DNA from 4 places in the Acidipropionibacterium jensenii genome. Region 4 is predicted to be linked to each of the others. Evidence: riboswitches for the same ligand, from Rfam matches in the RefSeq annotation. Region 4 holds a riboswitch; each other region holds the start of a gene.
What was found. A riboswitch is a leader RNA that binds a small molecule or an ion and turns the genes downstream of it on or off. The one in region 4 is predicted to bind thiamine pyrophosphate.
Positions count from the first base shown of each region.

Region 1: another riboswitch for thiamine pyrophosphate. It lies ahead of FEZ32_RS06715 (thiamine ABC transporter substrate-binding protein); the one in region 4 lies ahead of thiM (hydroxyethylthiazole kinase).
Region 2: another riboswitch for thiamine pyrophosphate. It lies ahead of FEZ32_RS11895 (ABC transporter ATP-binding protein); the one in region 4 lies ahead of thiM (hydroxyethylthiazole kinase).
Region 3: another riboswitch for thiamine pyrophosphate. It lies ahead of thiC (phosphomethylpyrimidine synthase ThiC); the one in region 4 lies ahead of thiM (hydroxyethylthiazole kinase).

Region 1 covers NZ_CP040635.1:1,530,886-1,537,941, forward strand. The annotation lists gene FEZ32_RS06695 (MMPL family transporter) at 1-717, opposite strand, end outside; gene FEZ32_RS06700 (TIGR01777 family oxidoreductase) at 823-1,722, shown strand; gene FEZ32_RS06705 (rhomboid family intramembrane serine protease) at 1,719-2,408, shown strand; gene FEZ32_RS06710 (nucleoside/nucleotide kinase family protein) at 2,515-3,114, opposite strand; TPP riboswitch at 3,570-3,688, shown strand; gene FEZ32_RS06715 (thiamine ABC transporter substrate-binding protein) at 3,754-4,836, shown strand; gene FEZ32_RS06720 (ABC transporter permease) at 4,833-6,500, shown strand; gene FEZ32_RS06725 (ABC transporter ATP-binding protein) at 6,509-7,056, shown strand, end outside.
Region 2 covers NZ_CP040635.1:2,652,733-2,659,788, forward strand. The annotation lists gene FEZ32_RS11875 (ACT domain-containing protein) at 142-753, shown strand; gene FEZ32_RS11880 (VTT domain-containing protein) at 767-1,294, shown strand; gene FEZ32_RS11885 (ABC transporter substrate-binding protein) at 1,323-2,366, opposite strand; gene FEZ32_RS11890 (ABC transporter permease) at 2,363-3,133, opposite strand; gene FEZ32_RS11895 (ABC transporter ATP-binding protein) at 3,130-3,975, opposite strand; TPP riboswitch at 3,983-4,079, opposite strand; gene FEZ32_RS11900 (hypothetical protein) at 4,130-4,336, opposite strand; gene FEZ32_RS11905 (uroporphyrinogen decarboxylase/cobalamine-independent methonine synthase family protein) at 4,368-5,336, opposite strand; gene mnmA (tRNA 2-thiouridine(34) synthase MnmA) at 5,393-6,481, opposite strand; gene FEZ32_RS11915 (cysteine desulfurase family protein) at 6,559-7,056, opposite strand, start outside.
Region 3 covers NZ_CP040635.1:1,189,546-1,196,601, reverse strand. The annotation lists gene FEZ32_RS05220 (chloride channel protein) at 1-1,023, shown strand, start outside; gene FEZ32_RS05215 (hypothetical protein) at 1,103-1,933, shown strand; gene fumC (class II fumarate hydratase) at 1,984-3,390, shown strand; TPP riboswitch at 3,552-3,659, shown strand; gene thiC (phosphomethylpyrimidine synthase ThiC) at 3,659-5,479, shown strand; gene FEZ32_RS05200 (suppressor of fused domain protein) at 5,584-6,267, opposite strand; gene FEZ32_RS05195 (C1 family peptidase) at 6,502-7,056, shown strand, end outside.
Region 4 covers NZ_CP040635.1:2,913,855-2,920,910, forward strand. The annotation lists gene FEZ32_RS13000 (DUF4192 domain-containing protein) at 1-880, opposite strand, end outside; gene FEZ32_RS13005 (hypothetical protein) at 1,021-1,623, shown strand; gene FEZ32_RS13010 (alpha-amylase family protein) at 1,715-2,977, opposite strand; gene FEZ32_RS13015 (heavy metal translocating P-type ATPase) at 3,143-5,149, shown strand; gene FEZ32_RS13020 (DUF1801 domain-containing protein) at 5,211-5,618, shown strand; TPP riboswitch at 5,638-5,732, shown strand; gene thiM (hydroxyethylthiazole kinase) at 5,806-6,627, shown strand; gene thiE (thiamine phosphate synthase) at 6,627-7,056, shown strand, end outside.

The sequences.
Region 1 (7,056 bases), 1.4 Mb from region 4:
GGTCTGCCCGCTCAGCAGCAGCACCCCGGCCCGCGCCAGGTGCCAGACCACCAGCAGGGCCACCGTCAGCGCGGAGACTCCGGTCAGCAGCACCACGACGGGCAGCAGCAGGGACCGGTAGACGATCAGCAGGATCACCAGGACGGCCGCCAGGGCCACTCCCAGCAGCAGGGTGTCGATCCCCGAGAAGGCCTCCAGGAGATCCGCGGTGAATCCCGCCGGTCCGGTGACGAAGACCTCGATCCCCTCCGGTGCGGTCCTCTCGAGGGTGTCCCTGACCCGGTCGACCGCCTCGCCGACGTCGGCGTCCCGGTCGATCGGGACGAAGGCCTGGATGGCTCGGCCGTCCTTGGAGGGAATGGCCGGGGAGCCCTGGCCGGTCACTCCCTGGACCGAGGCCAGCCCCTGGACCGCCTTCTGCAGGGCGCCGGTCTGGCTGCGGGTCAGCGGCGAGCCGCTGGTCATCACGACCACCGCGGGGATCGCCGAGGAGTCGTTGAACTCCCCGATCAGCTCCTGGACCCGGGTCGCATCGGCCGATCGCGGAAGGTAGGCGGTGGCGTCGTTGGAGGAGACCTCGTCGACCCGACCGAAGTAGGGTCCGCCGACCCCCGCCCCGGCCAGCCAGATGAGGATGAGCAGGGCGGGCACCAGCACCCTCAGCCAGCTGCGCGGAGTCCTGGAGGCGCTCCGGTGGCCGGAGGGGTCGTTGTCCATGCGGTCATAATAGGCGCGCCGTCGCCCACCCCGCGAGGCTGCGACACACCCGTCCGCTCCCGGCGATCATGAGACGGGCCGGGGACGGCTTCCTACACTTGGCCCATGCGCATCGCTATCGGAGGCTTCGCCGGACTGCTGGGCAGCGCCCTGGTCACGGAGCTGCGTCGACAGGGCCACGAGGTCGTGACCCTCACCCGTCACGAGCCCATCGAGGCCAGCGACAGACGGTGGGACCTCGACACCCTGTCCATCGCCCCGCCCTTCCTGGACGACGTCGACGCCGTCATCAACCTGGCCGGCGAACCCATCGCCCAGGGACGCTGGACCGAGGACCGCAAGCAGCGCATCCTCTACTCCCGCCTGGACACCACCCGGATCGTCACCCGGGCGCTGGAGAGTTCGAAGCGGTGCAAGATCTTCCTCAACGGATCGGCCGTCGGCTACTACGGCCCGCGCGGCGACGAGTGGGTCTGCGAGCATGACGGCGCCGGCGACGGATTCCTCGCCGGAGTCTGCCGGCAGTGGGAGGCCGCGGCCTCCGAGGCCCCCGACGACGTCCGCGTCGTGATGCTGCGCACCGGCCAGGTGATCGCCCCCCAGGGCGGATTCCTGGCCAAGCAGCGGCCCATGGTGCGGCTGGGGCTGGCCGGCAGGATGGGCTCGGGGCGGCAGTACCTGTCGTGGATCAGCCTGCGCGACCACATCCGGGTGATGATCGCGGCCCTCACCAACCCCGAGATCGTCGGGCCGATCAACCTGGTGGCCCCGATCCCGGTGACCAATGCCGAGTTCATCGCCACCTACTCCGAGTACCTGCACCGCCCCCACATGCTGCCGCTGCCCACCTCGGCGGTCCGGATGATCTTCGGCTCCGAGCTTGTCGACGAGGCGCTGCTCGCCGGCCAGCGGGTCCGCGGCGAGGTGCTCGGCCGGATCGGGTTCGAGTTCGACGACCCCAGCCTCGCCCGGGCGATCGCCACCGCCGAGCGGGGCAGGCGGTGAGCCGGCAGAACACTCGCCCGGTCCCGGTGGTCACCTGGACCCTCATCGGCATCTGCGTGCTGGTGTGGGCGGTCGAGCTCACGGTGCCGGGATTCATCGACGACATCGCGCTGTCGGCCGCGGCCGGGCGCGAGGAGCCGTGGCGGTTCCTCACCTCGGCCTTCGCCCACGCCGAGAACATCACCCACATCGGGTTCAACATGTGGGCGCTGTGGGCGGTGGGTCGCAGCCTCGAGGGATTCCTGGGGCGGGCCCGCTACATCGCCAGCTATCTGCTGTCGGCCCTGGCCGGCAGCACCCTGTTCGTGGTGATGGCCTCGCCGGTACCGAACGGGACGGCGATCGTGCCGGGCTGGTACGACGGCCTGGTCGGCGCCTCGGGGGCGATCTTCGGGCTGTTCGGCACCCTGCTGGTGGTGCAGCGGCGACTCGGCGGGTCGACCAGGCCGCTGTGGATCGTGCTGGGGCTCAACGTGGCGCTGGTCTTCTTCATCCCCGACATCGCCTGGCAGGCCCACGTCGGAGGATTCCTGGCGGGCCTGGTGACCGGCGTGGTGTTCTTCGAGGACACCGAGCGGGTGCGCCGCGGACACCGGCCGATGACCTGGTGGGCGCTGGCCGGACTGCTGGCGGTGATGGTGATCCTGGTGGTTCTGAAGTACCTCATCACCCCGGTGCCTGGCTGAGCCCCGGATCCGGCAGGTCGGCGGGTGCGCCCCGCTGAAGGTGAGGGGCTGAGCCCCGGATCCGACAGGTCGGCGGGTCCGCCCCGCTGACGGTGAGGGGCTGAGCTCAGCCCACCACGATGTCGGCCAGGGTCCGGGGGCGGTGCCGCAGCCAGTGGAGCTCCTCCTGGACGGCCCACATCTGCCAGTAGGGGGCGAACATCTCGCCGTCGCGGTCCAGAGCCCGTCGTCTGCGGGTCCGCGGGTCCGCCTCGCACCAGATGCGGGTGGTGGCCATCGCCGCCGAGACCGGGGTGAGGGCCCCGCAGCACTCGACGAGGATCGCCGCCCGGGGGTCCAGCTCGCGCCGGTCGCCGGGGGCCTTCGCGGCCCAGTCCCACGGTCGGTACCCGGCGTCGTGGTCGGCCAGGATCTTCTCGGGGACCATCCGCCACGCCGCCGACAGGCCGGCCCAACCCGGGTAGAAGTCGTCGTGGACCAGCTGCCAGGGCGCTCCCGGCCGCCGGTCCAGGATGCCGACCAGGGCCTCGGCGAGGGTGGACTTGCCCGATCCCGAGCCGCCGTCGATCAGGACCACCGGTCGTCGTCCGGCGCCGTCGGCCGCAATCCGATCGACGATGGGGTCGGCCTCGCCAGGGGAGAAGGTCTCGGCCGGCCCGTGTGGGGAGCGCGCTGGTGGGCGGTCGGCAGCCTGGTGAGGTCTCACGGGGCACCATCATCCTCCGGTGGGTGGGAGGAACTGTGGACCCGCATCGGAATCCGGGGCACAGGTGCACTGGACCGTTCCCGGTTTGGTGTGCGATCTTCGGGTGAGTTCGCCGGGGGATCGAACACGAATGGGCGTGGTGTGGGGCCGTGGGGCCGATGTCGGGCCTGGTGTGGGGTTGTGGGGTCGATGTCGGGCCTGGTGTGGGGGTTTCTGTTCGATCTTGGGTTGAACTCACCGGAAGATCGAACACCAACGGGCCTGTGTGGGGGTTGTGGGTCTGGTGTCGGGCCTGGCCCGGGTTTGTGTTCGATCTTGGGTTGAACTCACCGGAAGATCGAACACGAATGGGCCTGGGTGGTGTCGTCCCCCGGCCTGGGTGGGGTCGTCCCCCGGGTCTGGCGGCGTCGTGTCGGACGTCAGCAGGCCCCTGGCGGACGGACTGATAGAGTCTTCGGCGTCGACAGGGGAGCACGCAATCGTGCTGAGAGTGCCGAGAAGGCAGACCCTCGAACCTGATCCGGACCCGCACCAGCGGGATCAACCCGGCGTAGGGAGTCGAGAATCTCTCCAGGCTCTTTCGTCAGGGCCAGCCGCCCGGACGCGAGCGCCGGGCCCCTCCATGAGGAGGAGAAGGCAATGTTCGGGATCCGAGACCGTCACGCAGGACTGGCCGTTCTGCTCGCCGCAGCGATGGCACTGGCCGGGTGCGGGTCATCGGGCGGGTCGTCCAGCGCAGGCTCGGCCTCCGGCTCGGCCACCCCGTCCAAGGACGTCACCATCGTCACCCACGACTCCTGGGCGATGAGCAAGAACGTCGTCGCCGAGTTCACCAAGAAGACCGGCTACCGGCCCAAGTTCGTCTCCCAGGGGGACGCCGGCGCCGTCGTCAACCAGATGATCCTCACCAAGGACTCCCCGCTCGGCGACGCCGTCTTCGGCATCGACAACACCTTCTCCGGACGCGCCATCCAGGCCGGCGTGCTGGACCCCTACAGCTCCGCCGCGCTGCCCGCCTCGGCCAAGGACGCCGCCCGGGACACCGACGGCAAGCTCACCCCGATCGATCGCGGCGATGTCTGCATCAACGCCGACGACGGCTGGTTCTCCGCCAAGAAGCTGGCGGTCCCCACCACCCTCGACGATCTCGCCAAGCCCCAGTACAAGAACCTGCTGGTGGTCTCCAGCCCGGCCACCTCCTCCCCGGGAATGGCCTTCCTGGCAGCCACCGTCGGCGCCAAGGGTGAGAACGGCTGGAAGGGCTACTGGACCAGCCTCAAGAACAACGGCGTCAAGGTCGACAAGGGCTGGCAGGACGCCTACAACGTCGACTTCAGCGCCGGCCAGGGCAAGGGCAGGTACCCGCTCGTGCTGTCCTACTCGACCTCCCCGGCCGACACCGTGAGCAAGGACGGGAAGACCACCGCCACCTCCGCCCTGCTCAACACCTGCTTCCGCCAGACCGAGTACGCCGGGGTCATCCACGGCGCCAAGAACCCCGCCGGGGCGAAGGCCTTCGTCGACTTCCTGCTCTCCAAGGACGCCCAGGCCGACATCCCCGGGCAGATGTACATGTACCCGATCGACTCCTCGGTGGCGCTGCCCGCCGAGTGGAAGAAGTTCGCCCCGTTGTCCCCCAAGCCGTTCACCGTCGACCCGAAGACGCTGTCGGTCAACCGGAACACCTGGATCAAGGAGTGGACCGAGACGGTTCAGGGGTGAGGTCCTACCGGACGTCCCAGTGGGTGTGGCGCGCCTGCTGGCTGGTCGCCGGCCTGCTGGCCGTCGGCTTCCTGGCGGTCTTCTTCGCCGCCCCGGCGATCCACCTCATCGTGAAGGGGTTCATCGATGAGGAGGGCCACCCCACCCTCGCGGTGATGGCCCAGACCTTCCAGTCCTCGCGGACCTGGCGGATCATCCGGTTCACCCTGGGACAGGCGAGCCTGGGCACCCTGCTCTGCCTGGTGCTCGGCCTGTTCGGCGCCCACCTGCTCTACCGGGTGAGCTGGCCCGGACGCACCCTCGTCCGGGCCCTGGTCTCGGTGCCCTTCGTGCTGCCGACCGTGGTGGTCGGCGTCGCCTTCCGGACCCTGCTGGCCTCCAACGGCCGGCTCGGGTTCCTCGGCCTGGACGGGTCCTGGCAGGCCATCACCGCCGCCCTGGTGTTCTTCAACTACTCCGTGGTGGTGCGCACGGTGGGGTCCACCTGGGCCCAGCTCGACCCGCGCCGGGCCGACGCCGCCCGGGCTCTGGGGGCCGGTCCGCTGCGGGTCTGGCGGACCGTCACCCTGCCGGCCCTGGCGCCGGCGATCGCCTCGGCCGCCTCGGTGGTCTTCCTGTTCTGCGCCTCGGCCTTCGGCATCGTCCAGGTGCTCGGCGGTACCCAGTACTCCACCCTGGAGACCGAGATCTACACCCAGACCGTCGAGTTCCTCGACCTTCCCACCGCCTCCTCGCTGGCGGTGGTCCAGCTGACGGTCACCGGGCTGTGCCTGTTCCTGTCGGGTCGGGCCCAGCGCCGTCTGCAACGGTCCCTGGGCAGCGCCTCGCCGGGACCGCTGCGATTCCGGGGACGTCGCGACGGGCTGCCGGTGGTCGTCACCGCCGTCGTCCTGGTCGTCCTGCTGCTCGCCCCCGTGCTCACCCTGGTGGAGCGGTCCTTCCAGCGCGACGGCGTCTGGTCGATCGCCAACTACCGGGCGCTGATGTCGGCCGGGGACAGCTCCGGGATGGTCATCAGCGTCTGGCAGACCCTCATCAACTCCCTCACCACCGCGGTCTGGGCGACCCTGCTGGCGGTCGGACTGGGCGCGGTGGTGGCCCTGCTGCTGTCGCGGCGTCCCACCGGCCGGTGGGGACGGGCCGGGCTGTCGATCGGCGATGCGGCCTTCATGCTTCCCCTGGGGGTCTCCGCGGTGACCGTCGGATTCGGGTTCCTCATCACCCTGGACCGGCCGCCGCTGGACCTGCGCACCTCCCCGGTGCTGGTGCCGATCGCCCAGGCGATGGTGGCGATCCCACTGGTCACCCGGGTGCTGCTGCCGCCGTTGCGCGGGATCGATCCGCGTCAGCAGGAGGCGGCCGCGGCGCTGGGGGCGCCGCCGTGGCGGGTGCTGGGAACCATCGACCTGCCGGTGCTGGCGCGCGGCCTGGGGCTGGCGATCGGGTTCGCCTTCTCCACCTCGCTGGGGGAGTTCGGGGCGACCTCCTTCCTGTCGCGCCCCGATCGGATGACCCTGCCGGTGGCCATCGGCAGGCTGATCTCGCGGCCCGGCGCCGAGAACTACGGGATGGCGATGGCCGCCTCGGTGCTGCTGGCGGGGATGACGGTGGTCGTGATGGGGATCGCGGAGAGACTTCGACCACCGGAGGTGACGTCGTGGTAGGCGAGCAGGTGACGGATGAGGGTCTGGATGAGGGTTCGGAGGACCGCGTGGTGGACAAGGGTGCTGCAGGGCTGTCGGTGAGAGACCTGACGGTCCGCTACGAGCAGGGCGCCCAGCCCGCGGTGGACGACGTCAGTCTCGACGTTGCGCCGGGCCGGGTGGTCGCCCTGCTGGGCGCCTCCGGGTCGGGCAAGTCCTCCCTGCTGAGGGCGGTCGCCGGCCTGGTGCGGCCCGAGCGGGGGACCGTGCTGTGGGACGGCGAGGACGTCACCAGGGTGCCCGTCCACCGTCGCGGCTTCGGGCTGATGTTCCAGGACGGCCAGCTGTTCCCGCACCGGGACGTCGCCGGAAATGTCGGCTATGCCCTCAACCGGATGCCGCGGGGACGACGTCGCGCCCGGGTGGGGGAGCTCCTCGAGCTGGTCGGGCTCCAGGGGTACCAGAACCGGCCGGTCCAGGAGATCTCCGGCGGCCAGGCGCAGCGGGTCGCGCTGGCCCGGGCGCTGGCGGCCCAACCTCGGCTGCTGCTGCTCGACGAACCGCTGTCCAGCCTCGA
Region 2 (7,056 bases), 260 kb from region 4:
AATGGGACAAGGGGCGGCGCCAGTGGCGCGGCCCGATGAGTGTCCACAGCCCTGCTGGCCAATCCTAGGGCCTGTCCGCGACGCTCTCACAGGTCGCACATTTTGGACCGTCGACCGGCGGGGGGAGAATGAAGCGTGCTCATGCTTCGCGTTCAACTTCCCGACACCCCGGGTTCACTGGGGTTCGTCGCCACTGCGATGGGGACGGTCGACGCTGACATCTCCGCGGTCGAGATCGTGGAGAAGGGCCCCGGCTACGCCATTGACGACTTCATCCTGACCCTGCCCCCGAGCACCCTTCCCGACACCCTGGTGTCGGCCTGCGACATGCTCGACGGGGTGAAGGTGCTGTGGCTGTCGCGCTACCCGGAGAACTGGGGCATCGAGTCCGACATCGCCACTCTCAACCGGATGGCCGAGGATCCGGCCCATGGCGCCGAGATCCTCACCGAGGCCACCCCGGTGGTCTTCCACTGCCAGTGGGCGGCCCTGTTCAGCCCGGATCGCTCCGTGCTCACCTCCACCGCCCTGGCCCCCGAGTTCACCCCTGAGGCGGTGGACCGGCTGAATCCGCTGGACGCCACCCACTCGACCGATCTGGACGAGGGCTGGATGGCCGGCTGGGGTGACACCGTGGTGGCGGTCGCCCCGCTGTCGGGCGGACGCAGTCTGGTGCTGGGACGTCAGGGGGGCCCGGAGTTCCTGGCCTCCGAACTCAACCGGCTGCAGCACCTGGCCGCACTCGCGAACTGATCCGGGGCGGTTCGTGGTTGCCCTTGAGGCCGCGGCGTGGACCAGCCTGCGGTTCTGGTACGAGGTCCTCTCGGCATTCGGCTTCGGCGTCGCCTCCAGCCTCGTGCCCGTCCTCAACTCCGAGATCTTCATCGTGGGGTCCCTGGCCAGCGGTCTGCTGGGACCTCTGGAGGTCTCCATCGGCCTGGCCCTGGGCCACGGCGTCGGCAAGCAGATCATGTTCCTGGCCGTCCGCAAGGGTCGCCAGCTGAGCTGGTTCGCCCCTCGGGAGAAGACCGCCCCACCCCCCGGGTCCCGCCGGGAGAGATGGCGCCGGTGGAACGGGCGGGTCGCCCGGATGGTGGAGAACCCCCGCTGGGGGATGCCGATCCTGGTCTTGTCGGCGATCACCGGCATCCCGCCGGTCTACCTGGTGGTCATCTACTCGGCCACCACGAGGATGCGGTTCTGGTCCTTCTCGGTGTGGGTGACGGTGGGCTTCTTCGTGCGCTGCCTGGCCCTGGCCCTGGCCACCAGGTGGGGCGTCCACCTGGTGCTGTGAGCCCGGTCCGGGACGTCAGCGCGCCGGGTCAGGCAGGCAGGTAGTCGTTGGTGGTGGCCGAGGCTCCGTCCAGGGCTTTGTCGAGCAGCCCGTTGCGGTGCATCCAGGTGGCGAAGGCCGCCCAGTCGGCCGGCTTCTGGACTCCGAACGGTCCGGTTCCCAGCAGTTCGACGGTGGCGTCGACCATCTTGGCGACCATCTGCGGCTGGTAGGAGCCCCTGGTCGGGGCGGTCATCGCCTCGGCGGCTGTGCTGTGGTCCTTCTGGGCGGCGCTCTGACCGGCGGCCAGTCCCCGCAGGAAGGCCCGCACCTTCTCGGCGTACCCCTTCTCCTGCGCCAGCCGTCGACGGCTGGCGATGATCACCAGTTCGGCGTAGTCGGGAAGTCCGAGCTCGGTGGCCGGCATGACGTTGACCGGCACCTTCTCGGCGAGCTCGATTCCCTCGATGTTGCGGAAACCGCCGTAGATGGCGTCCACCTTGTCGGTGAGCAGGGCCTGGCTGAGGCTCTGCTGGATGTTCGGCATCGTGATGGTGGCCGGATCGACCCCGGAGCGGCGCGCGATGTACTCCACGCTGGGCCGCTGGGAGGCCAGCCCGGACAGTCCGACCGTCCGGCCCTTGAGCTGTGCCCCGGAGGTGATCCCCCGCGACTTCTTGGCGATCAGGGAGGTGAGGCTGACCGGGATGAGGGCGGCCACCGAGATGACGTCGAGCCCCTGGCCGACCGCGATGAGGGTGTCGGGCTCGTAGCTGACGGCCAGGTCGACCTGGCCCAGGGAGACCTGCTTGGCGGCGTCGGCGGTGTTGGCCGGGTTCTGGATGCCGACCTCGATCCCCTCCTTGGTGAAGGCCCCGGTGTGCACGGCGGTGTAGAGGGTGACGTGGTCCGGGTTCGGGTTCCAGTCCAGCAGCAGGCTCAGCTTCGAGCTCGCCGACGGGGAGGACGCCGACCGGGCCTCGGTGCGCCCGCATCCGGCCAGCCCTGCGGCGGCCAGTGCGCCGCAGAACAGGCCGCCCAGTCGACGGCGACTGATCGGTGTGCTGAGGGTGGGGTTGTGGACAGCTGTCATGATTCTCCTCGTTCGGGGGTGATCCAGGGGCAGATGAGGCGCTCCAGCAGGGTTGCGGCGCCCAGCAGCAGGCCGGACAGGGCGGTGAGCACCACCACCTGGGCGAAGACGAAGTCGGTCGCCAGACGCGGGATGGCCTGGAGCATGAGATAGCCGATGCCGTCGGTGGAACCGGTGTACTCGGCGAACACCGCGGCGACCGGGGCGAAGGTCACCGAGACCCGCAGGCCGGCGAATCCGCGGGGTGCGGCGTGCGGCAGGCGGACCCGCCAGAACAGCGCGCTGCGCCCGGCGTTCAGGGTGCGCATGGCGTCGATGAGTCGGGGGTCCACAGAACCGATCCCGGCCATCAGGTTGAGAGCCACCGGGAAGAAGCACAGCAGTGCGACCACGATGATCTTCGGGGACATCCCGTACCCCAGGGCGATGGTGAGCAGCGGCCCGATGACGATCGTCGGGATGGCCTGGGAGGCGACCAGCAGCGGCGTCAGGGAGCGCCCGACCAGGGGCAGGTAGCCGGTCGCGACGACCATCGCGACGGCGACCGCCACTCCGGCGCCGACCCCGGCCAGGGTCTCGGCGGCGGTGACCATGGTGGCTCGGCCCAGGGTGTCGGGCCAGTTCGTCACCAGGGAGGCCAGCACCGAGCCCGGGGAGGGGATGACGTAGTCGGCCACCTGTCCGGAGGAGGTGAGGCCGATCCAGCCGGCCAGTACGAGCAGCACGGTGAGTGCGGGTGGCAGCACCCGGGCCATCAGGTGCCTCATCGGGATTCCCCCGGCACCGGGCCGGACCCCGCAGAGGCCTCCGCGGAGTCGCCGAGGGCCTCCAGGACGGCGGTCCGGGCGGCGGCGAACCGGGGATCGGCCAGGATCTGCTCGCGACGGCGGTCATCGTCGAACCAGCCCGGCCAGGATCCCTGGGCGGCGGCCGGTCGCGGTCCTGCGGGTCCGAGCAGGATGACCCGCCGGGACAGCAGCAGCGCCTCCTCGACGTCGTGGGTCACCAGGATCAGCGTGGCGCCGGCCGCCAGGACGGCGCGGCGAAGCCACCGCTGGCCGTCCGCACGGGTGATGGCGTCCAGGGATCCCAGCGGCTCGTCGGCCAGCAGCACGGGCTTGTCGGCCAGCAGGGCACGGGCCAGGGCGGCGCGTTGGCGCATTCCCCCCGACAGCTTGTCGGGCCGGGACCGGGACCATTCGGCCAGTCCCCACTGGTCCAGCACCGCCAGTGCGCGGGTGCGCGCCTCACGGCGCGCCACCCCCTTGTTGCGCAGTCCGATGGCGACATTGTCGACCAGCCTCAGCCAGGGCAGCAGCAGATCGTTCTGCGGCATCATGGCGCAGCCGTCCAGTCTGTCGTGGGGGTCGCGGTGGCCCAGCACCTCGATGGTCCCGGTGACGGGTTCGGCCAGGCCGGCGATCAGCCTCAGCAGGGTGGACTTGCCGCACCCCGAGCGGCCGACCAGGGCGATGTGCTCCCCCACCGCGGCGGTCAGACTCAGATGGGCCAGCACCGGATGACTCGAGTGGGGGTATCGGTAGCTTGCATCGTCGATCCGGATGGCCGGCCGGCCGGCCCGCGCACCGCTCACCGGAGCGTTCACCATTGCATGCGCCGACGCATCGTGACATCCCTCCGCTCATGCAAATGAGATCAGGTTCGGCGGGTGTTATCTCAGCCCCACGATGGGAGGCACCCCGTGTCTTTCAGCCTGTGAGTATACCGAGCGGGCCTGGCCGGCCGCGCTCAGCCCCGCGGAATCAGCCCTGCGGAATGAGGATCCGGTAGAAGAAGTAGAACAGCGCGGCCAGTCCGGCCAGCACCAGGACGAAGACGATCGGTGCGATGATCCGCTGAACCTTCTTGGCGCGGGTGGAGGGAACCCCCCTGGGCCCCCATTCGCCGATCTTCGGCTGGACGCGCACCGGTGCGCGTCCGTTGAGGTTCAGGTCGGTGAAGATGCCCACCCGGCCATGGTAGCCATCGTGGTCCGCCCGGTCAGTCGCGCAGCGCCTCCTCGGCCAGCTGTGCGGCGCGGGCGAGTTGCTCGCACTGGCGCGCGGCGGACGGTTGGGACCAGGACGCCAGTCCGCAGGCCGGGGTGAGGATGCACCCGCTCAGGACCAGACGTCGGTCCACCCCGATGCGTCGGCTCACCTCGACCAGCCGGTCGAGGATCTGGTCGGCCGAGATCACCCGGTCCGGTGCACTGGTCGGGACCAGGCCGAGACCCAGCCTCCGGTACTCCCCCGGCTCAGCGCTGCCGGTCCGGGGGACCGACTCCAGCCATTCGGCGCAGTGGTCGAGATCCTGGTGGCCCAGTGCGTCGCGATCGACCAGCAGGTCGTCGATGTCGATCCGTTCCAGCAGGTCCCAGGGCAGTCCGGGAGCGCAGCAGTGCAGGGCCGCCCGGGCGGCTCCGGCCGTCCGGAGGGCGTTGACGACCGGGCCGATGAGACCGGTGGCGGTGTGCGGGGCCATCGCGGGATAGCGATGGAGTCCCGACTGGGTGGCGACGCGTCCGGCGAGCACGGCCGGTGCGGCCGGCTCGTCGAGCTGCCAGACCCAGTCCACGGCGGGCATCCTGCGGCTCAGTTCGGCCTGCTGTGCGGCCAGGCCGTCGGCCAACGACTGGCCGACGTCGCGCAGCGCGCCGGGGTCGTCGAGGACCGCCTCGCCGTGGCGCAGGTGCACCCCGGCGGCCAGCGTGAGGGGCCCGCAGATGCCGATCTTGACGGTGGCGGACTCCCCGGCCAGGGTCTCCTCCAGATCGTCGAGATCCCTGCGCCAGCCGGCACGCGCCGACCGGGCGGCCCGGTCGTCGGCGTCGGCCAGCCGCCAGCCGGCCGGGCCCAGGTCGGTCGGGATGGACTCCAGCTGGGCTGTCCCGCGCCCGAGGATCCCTGCCCCGGGACCCCGATCGGGCAGTTCGGGCAGCGGGATCAGATCGGGGAAGTACTCGGCCATCGAGGCGAGCGCCCCGCGGAAGTCCCGACCGGGCAGGGAGCCCAGCGCGGTGGCCCTCACCGGGTGGCCCCGACGATGTCGGTGCCGGCCCGGTCCGTGCCGCAGATGGTCGCCGATCCGACCACCAGGTCGCCGTCGTAGAGCACCGCCGCCTGGCCGGGCGCCACTCCCTTCAGTGGCGTCCGCAGGGTCATCCGCACTCCGCCGTCGACCCGCTGGACGCGGGCCTCCACGGGGGTGCCGTGGGCGCGGACCTGGACCTGCCCGACCCAGGAGTCGGTTCCGGGGGTGTCGGAGCACCAGACCGGCCGGATGGCCTCCAGTCGATGCACCTCCAGGTCCTCGGAGGGGCCGACCACCACGGTGTTGGAGACCGGTTCGATGTCCAGCACATAGCGTGGCCGGCCGTCGGAGGCAGGGGTTCCCAGGTGCAGGCCGCGTCGCTGACCGATGGTGAAGTGGTGGTAGCCGTCATGGTGGCCGACCACATCCCCGGTCTCGTCGCGGAACTCACCGGTGTGCTCGCCCAGCTGGTCCGAGAGCCATCCGGCGGTGTCCCCGTCGGGGATGAAGCAGATGTCGTAGGAGTCCGGCTTGTCGGCGACCGTCAACCCCAGTCGGGCGGCCTCGGCGCGCACCTCGGTCTTGTAGGAGTCGCCCAACGGGAACAGGCAGTGGGACAGCTGCTCCTGGTTGAGCACCCCCAGCACATAGGACTGGTCCTTGCCGGGGTCGACCGCACGGCGCATCCTGGTGATCCCCTCGCGGGTCTCCAGCCGGGCGTAGTGGCCGGTCGCCACCGCGTCGAAGCCGAGATCCAGGCCCCGCTCCAGGACGGCGGCGAACTTGATCCGCTCGTTGCAGCGCAGGCACGGGTTGGGGGTGCGACCCGCCCGGTACTCGTCGATGAAGGGGTGGATCACCTCCTCGGCGAACCGCTCCGAGAAGTCCCACACGTAGAAGGGGATGCCGATCCGGTCGGCGGCCCGCCGGGCGTCGAAGGAGTCCTCGAGGGAGCAGCAGCCCCGCGACCCCTCGCGGTAGGCCAGTGGGGTGCGCGACAGGGCGAGATGGACGCCGGTGACGTCGTGACCGGCGGCGACCAGCCGGGCGGCGGCCACCGCGGAGTCGACTCCTCCCGACATTGCGGCCAGAACTCTCATGTCGGTCCCCTTTCAACGGCGGCCCATGCTACCCGCGCCCCGCCGCAGCGCGCCTGCACTCAACGCACCGCACGCGCCTGCGTGACGACCTCGGGAAGCAGGGCGGCCAGCCTGTCGATCTCGGCCACCGTGGTCTCCGGCCCGAAGGAGAACCGCAGGCAGGAGGAGGCCTGCTGGCGGGAGCGCCCCATCGCCAGCATCACCTCGCTCGGAGCGGCCACCCCGGCATGGCAGGCCGACCCGGTGGAGCAGTCGATCCCCCGGGCATCCAGCAGCAGCTGCAGATTCTCCCCCCGGGCCCCGGCCACGCTGAGATGGCAGACCGCCGCACTCACCCGGTCCCCGCCGTCGACCCGGACCCCCTCGATCGCACCAGCCGCCTCCACCAGCCGGGACCGCAGCTTGCCCCACAGCTCGGTGCGCCGGCCCATCTCGGCGACGGCCTCGTCAAGAGCCGCCGCGAAACCCCTGGCCAGAGCGACCATCTGAGTGCCGGACCGCAGCCCGGCCTCCTGACGACCACCGGCGGCGACCGGTGCCACCGTGACCCCGCGACG
Region 3 (7,056 bases), 1.3 Mb from region 4:
CGGGTGGACTCCCCCGGCAGACTCGCCCCCGACACCGTGACAGACGCCGTCGCCCAGCTCATCGCGGTGGGCTCGGGCACCTCGCTGGGACGCGAGACGGCACCCCGCCAGATCGCCGGTTTCCTCGGACAGACCGTCTCGAACCGGTTCAGGCTTGGCCCGGAGGGACGACGGACCGTCATCGCCGTCGCCTCGGCGGCCGGTCTGTCGGCGGTCTACAACGTCCCGGTGGCCGGTGCCTGCTACGCCCTGGAGCTCATTCTCAAGTCCGATCTGCGCACCCGGCGGGGCTGGCTGGAGGTGTTGGCGGCCGCTGTCGTCTCGGGTCTGGCGACCGTCACCGCCTGGCTGTTCAACCACAACCATCCGATCTACCGGCTTCCCGGGGTGTCGCTGAGGATGCCGCCGGTGTGGTGGCTGGCGGTTGTCGCGGTGCTCTGCCTCGTGGTGGGGGCGGCCTTCGGCTGGACCAATGACCTCGCCAAGGACCACGCCCCCGCCGCGAGCCGGGTCTGGTGGGCGGTTCCGCTGGGATCGGCCCTGGTCACCGCGATCGCCCTGGTGGTCCCCCAGGTGCCGGGCAACGGCCAGATCGTCGTCCAGGCGGTGCTCACCCCGCCGGCCCTGGTGGGCGGCGCCCTGATCGGCGGGGTGCTGTTGATGGCGGCGGCCAAGTGGCTCGCCACCCACCTGGCGCTGCGGCTGGGGGCCAGCGGCGGTCTGCTCACCCCGGCCCTGGCGGTCGGAGCCTGCCTGGGTGCGGCGGTCGCGATGGCCTCGGGTCACCGCAGCGCCTCGGAGATCACGGTGCTCGCGGTGGTCGGAGCGGCCTGTCTGCTGGCCGTCACCCAACGGGCGCCGCTGTTCGCCGCCGCCTTCGCCCTGGAGCTGGTCAAGGCCCCTCCGGCGGTGACCGCCTCCGCGCTGATCGGGGTCGGCCTCACCTGGTTCCTCCGTCTGGCGGTCATTCGGGGGTGGGCGCACCGGCGGACCGGACGGCTGGGGACCCCGCCGAGCAGCTGACCCGGGCGCTGAGCTGACAGGAGGGACGCTGGGCTGACAGGACGGGTCCGAGGGGGACGAGGACCCGTAGACTCGGGCCATGGCGGGAAAAAGACCGAACACCTCGAGATCCCGACAGTTGACGACCTCCCTCGTCTTCTGCGTGGCCGTCTTCATGGTCATGGCCAGACCATCGGCGGCGGTCATCATCCCGATCATCATCGGCGCGATCGTCGTGGTCGGCGTGGTGAGCGCTCTGACCGCAGGTCGCAGATCGACACAGCGGTCGACTCCCCCGGGCCAGTCCTCCGCCCCGCAGCTCTCCCAGTACCAACAGGCGGGGTACCAGCCCTTCACCAGTGATCAGTCCGTCCAGCAGCCCCGGTCCGACCGGGCCTCCGGCGATCGAGGCAGTCAGACCAAGCAGAGCATCCTCGAACAGCTCGTCCAGCAGGTGGCATCGGTGGGCGTCGACCCCGCGTTGTCGCAGCCCACGACGGTGCAGAGGCGTGGGACGCTCCCCGGCGCCCGGGCCCGCACCTCCCAGGTCCACGCCCCGGCCGGAGCCTCCCAGCCGGCACCCTCCCAGCCGGCGGCCGCCCCGGCACCGGCCCCCGGCTCCGAGATCGACCTGTCGGACGCCCGGTCGCGGATGCAGCCCGGCTCCGACATCCGCTTCGACGACCTGGGCCTGCCGGCGTCGAGGAGGTCCGGCGAGCGTCGTCCGGCAGCCGGCCGGGTCCCCGCGTCCGGAACCCGTGGCGCGGACCGCCCCGCCGGTTCCAGCGCCATCACCGACTCGCTGGCCTCCCCGAGCCTGCTGGGGTCCAGCCTCACGTCGTCCTCCCTGATCGGCTCGGGGAGTTCCCTGATGGCACACTCCCTCGCGCCGTCGACCACCCGGACCGGCAGCGACCGGACCTCCCGCTGAGAGCCTCCCCGACCGTCTGAGGGCCGGTGCCCGCCAGTAGGCTGAGGCCCATGGCAGAGATGCGTGAAGAGAAAGACAGCATGGGCACGATCGAGGTGCCTGCCGATCACTACTGGGGGGCCCAGACGGAGCGTTCCCTCCACAACTTCGAGATCGGGCGCGACACCTTCGTGTGGGGTCGCGACATGATCCGCGCCCTGGGGACCCTCAAGAAGGCCGCCGCCGAGGCGAACAAGGAGCTCGGAGAGCTGCCGGGCGACGTCGCCGACCTCATCGTCAAGGCCGCTGACGAGGTCATCGCGGGCAAGCTCGACGCCGAGTTCCCGCTGGTGGTCTTCCAGACCGGTTCGGGCACCCAGTCGAACATGAACACCAACGAGGTGATCTCCAACCGCGCCATCGAGATCGCCGGGGGCCAGAAGGGGTCCAAGACCCCGGTCCACCCCAATGACCACGTCAACCGCGGTCAGTCCTCCAACGACACCTTCCCGACCGCCATGCACATCGCGGTCGTCACCCAGATCAACGAGCGGCTGTACCCGGCCGTCACCCAGCTGCGCAACACCCTGGACGACAAGGCCAAGCAGTACGACGACGTCGTGATGGTCGGACGCACCCACCTGCAGGACGCCACCCCGATCCGGCTCGGTCAGGTCATCTCCGGCTGGGTCGCCCAGCTCGACTTCGCCCTGGACGGGATCCGCTACGCGGACTCCCGGGCCCGTGAGCTCGCCATCGGCGGCACCGCGGTGGGCACCGGCCTCAACGCCCACCCGAAGTTCGGCGTCACCGTCGCCAAGCACGTCACCGAGGAGACCGGCCTGGAGTTCACCCAGGCGGCCAACCTGTTCGCCGCACTGAGCGCCCATGACGCCCTGGTGCAGGTGTCGGGATCCCTGCGGGTGCTCGGCGACGCGCTGATGAAGATCGCCAACGACGTCCGCTGGTACGCCTCCGGCCCGCGCAACGGCATCGGCGAGCTGCTCATCCCCGAGAACGAGCCCGGCTCCTCGATCATGCCCGGCAAGGTCAACCCGACCCAGTGCGAGGCCATGACGATGGTCGCCACCCGGGTCTTCGGCAATGACGCCACGGTCGGCTTCGCCGGCTCCCAGGGCAACTTCCAGCTCAACGTGTTCAAGCCCGTGATGGCCCACGCCTGCCTGGAGTCGATCCGGCTGCTGTCCGACGCCTGCGTGTCCTTCGACAAGCACTGCGCCTACGGCATCGAGCCGAACATGCCCAAGATCAAGGAGAACCTGGACAAGAACCTCATGCAGGTGACTGCCCTGAACCGCCACATCGGTTACGACCTGGCCTCCAAGATCGCCAAGAACGCCCACCACAAGGGGATCTCGCTGCGCGAGTCGGCCCTGACGGTCGGCGAGATGTCTGCCGCGGACTTCGACAAGTGGGTCGTCCCGGCCGACATGACCCACCCCTCGGCCGCCGAGTGAGGCGCGGCTGAACCCCGGCCTCGAGCACACTTCTGGCCCGGTCGGCGGACGCACATCCTGCGTCCACCGACCGGGCCAGAGTGCTGTCACCGTGCGGCACAGGTCGCCGCGGTCGGCAGGGGGCGCCCCATCGGCCGATGAGGCGGTGCACTACAGTCATGGCCATCCCACGGGGGTCCTCGGCAGAGGACTGAGATCGGGCTGATGCCGCCCGGACCGTTAGAACCTGTTCGGATCATGCCGACGTAGGAAGAAGGAGCTGGCTGCCATGGCCGCATCCCCACACAACACCCGGAACAACACCGCCCTCGAGGACTCTGCCACCCCCACCACGACGGTGGACGGCCCCGAGGAGAACTACCCCAGCCATCACTTGGGCTATCTCGTCAACGCCGCCCACGACATCCGGGTGCCGGTGACCATGATCAGCCAGGACGACTCCCCGGACGGCAGCCCGAACGCCCCGCTGCCCGTCTACCGGACCGTCGGACCCGACTGCGACGTCACCCGCGGACTGCCCGGCCTGCGGACCGGGTGGATCCAGGCCCGCGGCGACGTCGAGAGCTACCCGAACCGTCGTCGCGATCTGGCCGACGACGGCCGTTCGGCGGTGCGCCGAGGCGCCGCGAGCCAGGAGTGGCAGGGCGAGCGGCGTCCGGTCCTGAGGTCCCGCGAGGGCGCCACGATCACCCAGATGCACTACGCGAGGGCCGGGATCCTCACCCCCGAGATGCGCTACGTGGCGCTGCGGGAGGGCTGCGACGTCTCCCTGGTGCGCTCCGAACTGGCCGCCGGCAGGGCCATCCTGCCCTGCAACGTCAACCATCCCGAGTCCGAACCGATGATCATCGGCAGGGCCTTCGCGGTGAAGATCAACGCCAACATCGGGAACTCGGCGGTCACCTCGTCTATCGCCGACGAGGTGGACAAACTGCGGTGGGCGACCCGATGGGGTGCCGACACCGTGATGGACCTGTCCACCGGTGACGACATCCACACCACCCGCGAGTGGATCCTGCGCAACTCCCCGGTGCCGATCGGCACGGTGCCGATCTACCAGGCCCTGGAGAAGGTGGACGGCGACCACGCGGCGCTCACCTGGGAGATCTTCCGCGACACCGTCATCGAGCAGTGCGAGCAGGGCGTCGACTACATGACGATCCATGCCGGGGTGCTGCTGCGCCACGTCCCGCTCACCGCCGACCGGGTCACCGGGATCGTCTCGCGCGGCGGCTCGATCCTGGCCGGCTGGTGCCTGGCCCATCACCGCGAGAACTTCCTCCACGAGCACTTCGACGAGCTGTGCGAGATCTTCGCCCGCTACGACGTCGCCTTCTCCCTCGGCGACGGACTGCGGCCGGGGTGCCTGGCCGACGCCAACGACGCCGCCCAGTTCGCCGAGCTGGACACCCTCGCCGAGCTCACCAAAAGGGCCTGGACGCACGACGTCCAGGTGATGGTGGAGGGCCCCGGGCACATCCCCTTCCAGCTGGTCCGCGAGAACGTCGAGCGGGAGATCGAGCTGTGCGACGGCGCGCCGTTCTACACGCTGGGGCCGCTGGTGACCGACATCGCCCCCGGCTACGACCACATCACCTCGGCGATCGGCGCCACCGAGATCGCCCGCCACGGAACGGCGATGCTGTGCTACGTCACCCCCAAGGAGCACCTCGGACTGCCCGACCGCGACGACGTCAAGACCGGCGTCATCACCTACAAGATCGCCGCCCACGCGGCGGACGTGGCGAAAGGCCATCCGGGAGCCCGGGACCGCGACGACGCCCTGTCGAAGGCCCGCTTCGAGTTCCGCTGGCGCGATCAGTTCGGGCTGTCCCTGGATCCGCAGACGGCGGAGTCGATGCACGACGAGACGCTGCCCGCCGAACCCGCCAAGACGGCCCACTTCTGCTCGATGTGCGGCCCGAAGTTCTGCTCGATGAAGATCTCCCAGGACATCCGCGACGGGTTCGGGGACGCCGCCGACCAGCGTCGGATCGCCGAGGACGGGATGGCGGCCAAGGCGGCGGAGTTCCGCGCTGCCGGCGGCGAGGTGTACCTGCCGGATCCCGGCCTTCCCGCGGCCAGGTGATCCCGATCAGGATGTCCTGAGGCGACCCCCGGTGGAGCCGCGGCCCTCCAGGCACCACCGGGGCCCCGCTGCCAGGGCGACTCTTCTTGGTCTGCGACGAGGGCTCAGACCACCGACTTGCGCCGCAGGTCGGAGTAGGTGACCTCGTGCTCGTCGAGGAGGTTCGCGAAGGCGTCGTAGTCGTGAGCCTCCAACCACTGGCGCTCGGCCTCGGTGATCGGCATCGCCACCAGCCAGTGGACGGTGAGGTCGTCCTCGATGTCCACCGCACCCAGTTCGGTCGCGGTGAAGGGATGGCACCACACGATGTGCGGGGTGGTGGTCTGCGGGTCGTAGAGGGAGACGACGTCGCCGAAGACGACACCCGGGGCCATCATCCAGTGGTCCTGGAGCACCGCGAAGGCACAGGACCCCAGGACCTTGCCCATCACATCGGAGTCGGGCAGACCGACCGCCATCAACTCGGCGCGGATCTCCAGGCTCTCCCCCGAGGCCATCGGCAGCTCATTGGGCTGGGTGTGGAGGGTGACCGTCGACCAGGTGGTCCATCCGGGCACCGGGGCGTTGTGGCAGGTGAGGACGTCGACCCTGGTCTTGCCCACCGCGTCGACCATCCCCTCGACCTCGGGATCACCACCGATCGCCTTGACGGCGGCCGTCACGACCGCCGGGCCGGTGGGGGGAAGCTCCTCGGGAGAGGCGACGTCCTCGGGAAGCTCCTGGGGGCTGATCGGGGCGGGGCCGCCGGGAAGTCGTGCTGCATCCGAGATGTGGTCGTCTTTGCTCATTGTGCGAGTCTATTCGGGGTGGGAGCCCGGGTCTCGCCGACCCGGTCAGCAGGTGCGGCACGGCTGTCCGGCGCAGTGGCCGGGACGGCATCCGCCCGAACCCTGCGGCGTCCCTGCGACGTCCCTCCGGCCTCCCTCCGGCGTCCCTCCGGTTTGAGAGTCCCGAGAGCGCGGAAATGTGCTGACCACGGGCGTTTTCGCGGGTTCTGGGGGCGGTGAGATAGAACAGAGTCCATGACCACTCTCACGACTACTCCTACATCTGCCGGCGCCATCGACCAGGACCTGCTGGCCAAGGTCGCCGAGTCCGATCTCGACCCGAGCCTGAGGCTGGCCCTCAATGCCGTGACCCGTTCTGGCATCGACGAGTCCGCACTGGACCGCACCAAGGTCGTCGGCACCCCGGCGGTTGTCTCCAACCGGCTGGACAACTGGACCGTCACCGCGCAGAAGCGTTCGGGACGCTGCTGGTTGTTCTCCTCGCTCAACCTGCTGCGCGCCACCACCCGTAAGAACCTCGGGGTCAAGGACTTCGAGTTCTCCCAGAACTACGCGATGTTCTGGGACAAGTTCGAGAGGGCGAACTTCTTCCTCAACGACATCATCGCCACCGCCTCGGAGCCGCTGGACTCCCGGCTCATCCAGTTCCTCCTGAGGGAGATCGAGGGTGACGGCGGCCAGTGGGACATGGCGGTGTCGGTGTACCAGAAGCACGGCGTCATCCCCAAGCAGGCGATGCCCGAGACCCAGCCCTCCTCCAACACCCACCGGATGGATACCCAGCTGCAG
Region 4 (7,056 bases):
GATGGTCCAGGGCCCGGAAGATCACCAGGTCCGGGTCGATGCCGCTCGCCCTCTCCAGGCAGCAGCTCTCCAGGGCGCCGTCGCCGGTGAGCCAGGCCGCCAGCCCACACAGCACCAGGGGCCGGGCGGCCATCGACTCGGGGACGTGGGCGATCACCTGGGTCCACGCCCGCACCATCGCCCGTGCCACATCGGCTTCGGTGGAGACCCACTGGGCCAGGGCGATCTCGTCGTCGCAGGTGAGGTGCGCCAGTTGGAGGGCGGTGCGGACGTCGGGGGGATCCTCGGACTCGGCGATCTCGGTCCAGATCCGGGTGATCTCGTCGGCGGCCTCCCGGTGGCTCAGCTCGGCGGCCCACTGGCCGGTCTCGATGAGCAGGGGGCCGTCGGCGGCCAGCTGCTCGGGGGTCGGGCCGGCGACGCTGGCCGCCAGGGTGGTGCGGTCCGGCAGGACTCCCAGTCCCCGGTAGACGGCCTCGGCCCTCACCTCCTCGTCGACCACCACCGCGTGGCCGTCCTCGGCGCAGCGCTCGGAGTCGCAGTACAGACTCCACCACCGGGCGCCGTCGGTGGCCACCGCGTCGATGACGCGTTCGGGGCCGAACATCGACTCGGCCAGCTGGAGCGCGTCGCAGGCCTGCCGTCCCCCTTCCGACCAGGCGACCATCAGGAGCTGGGAGTCGGGGAACCGGGTGGCCACCGGGCCCAGCAGGGCCATCAGGCCGCCGGGGGTGCGCACCTCCTCGAGGTCGGCCCGCACGGTGCACACCAGGCCGGGATTGATGACGAGGATGACCAGGTCCTCGCAGGGTCGGTACCCCAGCAGGTGGGGAATGATGCTGATCGCCTGGTCGACGGAACGGATACGGACGGGGGGCATGGACTGCTGCTGTGTACTCACACTGAACGTGTCGTGGTCGCGGGCCCGATCTGCCGCTGCCCGGCGAATCTGTGGACAACGCCGCGATCCTCTTCCGGAGCCGACCGCACCTGTGGACGGCGACGTATCGTGGGTGCCCTATGAGCGCACCCCAGTGGCCCGGTCCGGACGACCGACCCGGCACCGCATCCCGCAGCACGATCGAGCAGTACGCCCCGCCCCGGCGCCGGGGCGGCTGGGTGATGGCTGTGATCGTCGTGCTGGTGGTGGCGGCCCTGGCGGTGGCGGCCTGGAGGGTCAGCCGCGACCCGCAGACCGCGACGGGCGGCGTCTCCCCCTCAGCGGTGCCCACCAGTACCCGGGCGACGCCGGTGCCGATCGCCCCGACGGCCACCTCGGCCGTCTCCTCGATCCCGTTCGTGACCAGCACCGGATCGGCCAAGGGCCGGTGGACGATCAAGAACGTGTCCTGGTCCTCGACCGGGGTCACCCTCACGATGACCCTCCAGGTCACCGCCGGGACGCTGTCCAGCTACTCCTTCTACCTCATGGAGAACGGCTCCACCGAGGTCCACTCCCCCGAGAGCAAGGGCTGGTCCGACGACATCGCCAACGGGACGATCCGGGCCGGCGAGACGGTGAGCGGGCGGGTCTTCATCCCCTGTCCGAAGGTCGACTCCACCGTGATGCTGGTCCGCGGTGCCGGTTTCGACCCGGTGACCGCACTGACCATCTCCGCCTGAACCCCGGCTGATCCCCTCCCACCTGATTCACCCCCGGTTTCCCTCGCGGCCACCCGGGGAAGCCGCCGGACACCGCTCGCCGGACACCGGGTCAGTGCGCTGCGCTGTCGGCGGCCTGCTGGGACCACAGGGTCTGACCGGCACTGTCGATCACCGTGGCGCGCGGCGTCGCGGTGAGGTCGATCCGGACGTCGAGGAAGTCGGCCCCGTCGGCGGCGGTGGACCGGTAGTCGAATCGGGCGTTCTCCAGATGCAGAGTGCTGGTGGTCGCGGTGGTGAGCCACGGGTGACGCCGGCGCAGACCGATCAGGTCCTGATGGGCCCGCAGGATGTCCTGGCCCCAGCCGGCCAGCTGCTCGGGATGGTCGGGAACGGGGGGTCGGATGTCGTCGTCCCCGCCGATCCGCTCCTCCTTGACCCCGGTGAACCCCTGCTCGTCGCCGTAGTAGATCGACGGGATGCCGCCGATCGTCATGAGGATCGCCAGGGCGGTGACCGCGCCGTCGGCCCCCAGCGTGCTGGCGATCCTGGTGACGTCGTGGTTGCCGATGAAGGTGTTGGGCGTGAAGTCGGCGAGGAATCCGTTGTGACGCTTGAGGGACCAGGCCAGTTCGAACAGGTTGCGGTCCTTGAGGCTGGACCAGATCGCCTTCCACAGCTCGTACTGGGTCACCGAGTCGACCCCCGAGGAGTCGACGAACTCGGGGTAGTCGCCGTGGATCACCTCGCCCAGGAACCACGCCTGGGGGAACCGTTCCCGGATCCCGGGGAGCACCCGCGACCAGAAGGCGGTGGGCACCGAGTAGGCCGCGTCCAGCCGCCAGCCGTCGATCCCCCGCTCCAGCCAGTGCGCCATCACCGCGGACGTGTACTCGACGGCGCGATCGCTGGAGTGGTTGAGCCGCACCAGGGAGGAGTGGCCCTCGAAGACCCGCGGTGCCGGGCCCCCCTTGGCCTGCCAGTCGATGTCGAAGAGGTCGGCGTCGGGACCGTCGGGGCCCTCCGCCAGGGCCCGGATCACCCCGGGGTGCTGGGATCCGACATGGCTGAAGACGCCGTCCAGCAGGATTCTCAGGCCGCGGTCCCGGCAGCCCGCCACCAGGCGGTCGAAGTCGTCCTCATCGCCGAGCCGCGGATCGATCACCATCGGGTCGAGGGTGTCGTAGCCGTGCGACTCGGAAGCGAATATCGGCCCCAGCAGCAGCCCCGAGGCGCCGAGCTCGACGGCGTAGTCGAGCCAGTGGGACAGCCTGCCCAGGCGGTGGGTGAGGGTGCGGTCACCGTCCCGAATGGGAGCGCCGCAGAACCCCAGGGGGTAGACGTGCCACCAGATCGCGTGGTCAACCCAGGTCACCGGATCCTCCTGATCAGTTGTGTCTCGAATGCGTTCAGTGCCATTGACGAGCGTAATTCACCGGCAACCCCCGCGTCGCAGGTACCGCCCGGCCAGGGGCGAGAACTCCTTGTTAATACCCCCTGGGGGTATTAATCTCGGGGGTGTCAGCCGAGGAGTGGACCCATGACCGATCACCACGCACATGCGCACCACGAGACCCACGCGTCCCATCAGGGGGCTCACACCCACCACCAGGACCATGCGGCGGGATTCCGGCGCCTGTTCTGGGCCAATCTGGTCCTCGCGGTGCCGGTGGTGGCGCTGTCCCCGATGTTCGCCTCCCTGATCGGCTACTCCACACCGGGCTGGACGGCCCCCGTCGCCCCGGTGCTGGGCACCGTGATGTTCGCGTGGGGAGGCCGCCCCTTCCTGGCCGGCGCCCTGACCGAACTGCGCTCCCGCCGGCCGGGAATGATGATGCTCATCGGCCTGGCGATCACGGTGGCCCTGGTGTCCTCGTGGGGAGCCACCGTGGGGGTCCTCGACCACCACCTGGACTTCTGGTGGGAGCTCGCCCTGCTGATCGTCATCATGCTGCTGGGCCACTGGGTCGAGATGCGCTCGATCGCGCAGACCTCATCGGCCCTGGAGTCTCTGGCCGCGCTGCTTCCCGACGAGGCGCAGCGCGTCGACGGCGAGCGGATCGTCACGGTCTCCCCCGCCGATCTGGCCGTCGGCGACCTGGTGCTGGTGCGCCCCGGCGGGGCGGTGCCGGCCGACGGCACGATCGCCGAGGGCGGCGCCTCGATGGACGAGTCGATGGTCACCGGGGAGTCCCGTCCGGTCGAGCGCAGTGTCGGAGACAGGGTCGTGGCGGGAACCGTGGCCACCGACTCCGGGCTGAGGGTGAGGGTCACCGCGACCGGCGAGGACACCGCCCTGGCCGGTATCAGGAGAATGGTCGCCGAGGCCCAGACCTCGTCCTCCCGGTCCCAGCGGATCGCCGACCGGGCGGCGGCCCTGCTGTTCTGGTTCGCCCTGGCCACCGCCGGCCTCACCGCCCTCGTGTGGAGTCTCATCGGCCTTCCCGACCAGGCCGTCACCCGCGCCATCACCGTCCTGGTGATCGCCTGTCCGCACGCCCTGGGCCTGGCGATCCCGCTGGTGGTCTCAATCTCCACCGGACGGGCCGCCCGCGCGGGTGTGCTCATCCGGGACCGGCTCGCACTGGAGCAGATGCGCACCGTCGACGTCGTCGTTCTGGACAAGACCGGAACCCTCACCCGCGGCAGGCCGACCCTCGACGCCGTAGCACCGGTGCAGGGCTGGTCGGCCGAGGCCCTGCTCGCCCTGGCGGCCGCCGCCGAGACGGACTCCGAGCATCCATTGGCCCGGGCCGTGGTGGAGGCCGCGCACGACCGGGGTGTGAGGGTGCCGGCGGCCGGCGGTTTCAGCTCCTCCCCGGCAGTCGGGGTGAGCGCCACCGTCGAGGGACGGGTGGTGCGGGTCGGAGGGCCGCGCCTGCTCCGGGAGGTCGGCGCCGCCGAGGTCGACGAGGCCGAGCGGTGGCGTCGCGACGGTGCGATCATCCTGCACGTCCTGGCCGACGGGGAGGTGATCGGCGGGCTCGCGCTGTCCGACGAGGTGCGCCCGGAGTCCGCCGAGGCGGTGGCGGCGCTGCACCGCGACGGCGTCGAGGTGATGATGATGACCGGCGATGCCGAGCCGGTCGCCCGGTCGGTGGCCGGCCGGCTCGGCGTGGACCGGGTCTTCGCCGGCGCCTCCCCGGCCGACAAGGCCGACCTGGTCGCCGACCTCCAGGAGCAGGGGCACCGGGTGGCGATGGTCGGTGACGGGGTCAACGACGCCCCGGCCCTGGCCCGGGCCGATGTCGGGGTGGCGATCGGCGCCGGCACCGATGTCGCGATCGCCTCGGCCGGCGTCATCCTCGCCAGCTCCGACCCGCGCTCGGTGAGCTCGGTGATCGCCCTGTCGCGGGCGACCTACCGCAAGATGACGCAGAACCTGTGGTGGGCCGCCGGGTACAACCTCGTCGCGGTGCCGCTGGCCGCCGGGGTGCTGGCCGGGGTCGGGTTCGTCCTGCCGATGTCGGTAGGCGCGGTGCTGATGTCGGCCTCCACCGTGGTGGTCGCGCTCAACGCCCAGTTGCTCCGGTGGCGGGCACAATGACCCCACCCGGGCCGGGGAGCGGGTCCGAGGGGATCCGGGTGCGGCGACAAGGAGTGTCGAGATGGCGGAGAACAAGACCACGGTGACCGACGTCGACCCCGAGGACTTCCTCGCCGGCGTGAAGACCGCACGCCAGCGGGAGGAGTCCCGGAGGCTGCTGGCGATGATGAGCGAGCTGACCGGTGCACCGGCGCGGATGTGGGGGCCGACGATGGTCGGCTTCGGGCAGTACCACTACCGCTACGACACCGGACGGGAGGGAGACGCCCTCATCCTCGGATTCGCCCCGCGCAGCGGCAAGTTCGCGCTCTACGGGCTGATGGACAGTCCCGAGGCACCCGCCCTCCTGGAGCGGCTCGGCACGCACCGGCGGGGAGCCGGCTGTCTCTACGTCAACCGGCTGGACGACGTCGACGAGGAGGTGCTGGCCGAGCTGATCCGCGCAGCCTGGGCCGCCCGAAGGCCGTGACGGCCATCCGCTAGAGTGACGATCCGACACGGGGTGCCGCACCAGTGGCTGAGATGACACCCGTCGAACCTGATCCAGTTCGTACTGGCGAAGGGATTGTCTCCCGCCGGATGTGAGCCGTTCAGCAGCACTGCTGAGGCGCCGTCGGCCCGGCACTCCTTCCGCCCGAAGAAGGAGTGAGACCGACATGACCACCGGCGTTGAGATCGCAGAGCTGCTGACCCGGGTACGGGAGACGACACCTCTGGTGCAGTGCATCACCAACAGTGTGGTGACGAATTTCACCGCCAATGTGCTCCTGGCCGCCGGCGCCGCCCCGGCGATGGTGGACATCCCCCAGGAGGCGGGGATGTTCGCGACGATGGCCGGCGGGCTGCTGGTCAACACCGGCACCCCGACCGCCGAGCAGCGGGCGGCCGCCCGCGAGGCGGTCGCCGGGGCCGGCGAGGCGGGGACGCCGTGGGTGCTCGACCCGGTGGCGATCGGCGCACTGCCGGTGCGGACCGCCCTGGCCGCCGAGCTCGCCGAGCAGCACCCGGCTGCGGTGCGCGGCAATGCCTCGGAGATCCTCGCGCTGGCCGGGGCCGGTTCCGGGGGCCGCGGGGTCGAGTCCTCCGACTCGATCAGCGACGCCGCCGGGGCGGCCCGCGAGCTGGCCTCCCGGCTCTCCACGGTGGTGGCGGTCTCCGGCCCGGTCGACCTGGTGACCGACGGGACGCGGGTGCTGCGCGTCGGCAACGGCCACGAACTGCTGACCCGGGTCACCGGTGGCGGGTGCGCCCTCGGGGCGTTCATCACCGCCTTCCTGGCCGCCCGGGCAGAGGCCGAGCCGCTGGCCGCGGTGGTGGCCGCCCACACCGTCTACGGGATCGCCGCCGAGCGGGCCGCCGCCGGCTGCGCGGGGCCCGGATCGTTCGCCACCGCCCTGATCGACTCCCTCGCCGCACTGACGGCGGCCGAGGTCGAGGCCGGGGCGCGGGTGTGGCAGGACTCCGAGGAGCAGAAGTGATGGATCTGGGCGTCTACCTGGTGACCGACCCCCGGATGTGCGCCGACAGGGGGGTGTCCCAGACCGTCGCCGCCGCGGTAGCCGGCGGGGTGCGCACCGTGCAGATCCGCGACAAGAGCTGTTCTGCCACCGACTTCTTAGCCCTGGTGGAGGAGGTGGTCGAGACGGTGGCCGGTCGGGCCATGGTGGTGGTCAATGACCGGCTCGACGTGGTGCGCACCGCCCGGGAGCGCGGAGTCGGGGTCGACGGCGTCCACCTCGGTCAGGGCGACGCCGATCCCCGGGTGGCCCGCGAGCAGCTCGGCCCCGATGCGGTGATCGGTCTGACCGCCGACCATGCGGCACATCTGGCCGCGGTGGAGTCCTGGCCGGCCGGGACGATCGACTACCTGGGAGTCGGTGTGATCCACGACACCAGCACCAAGCTCG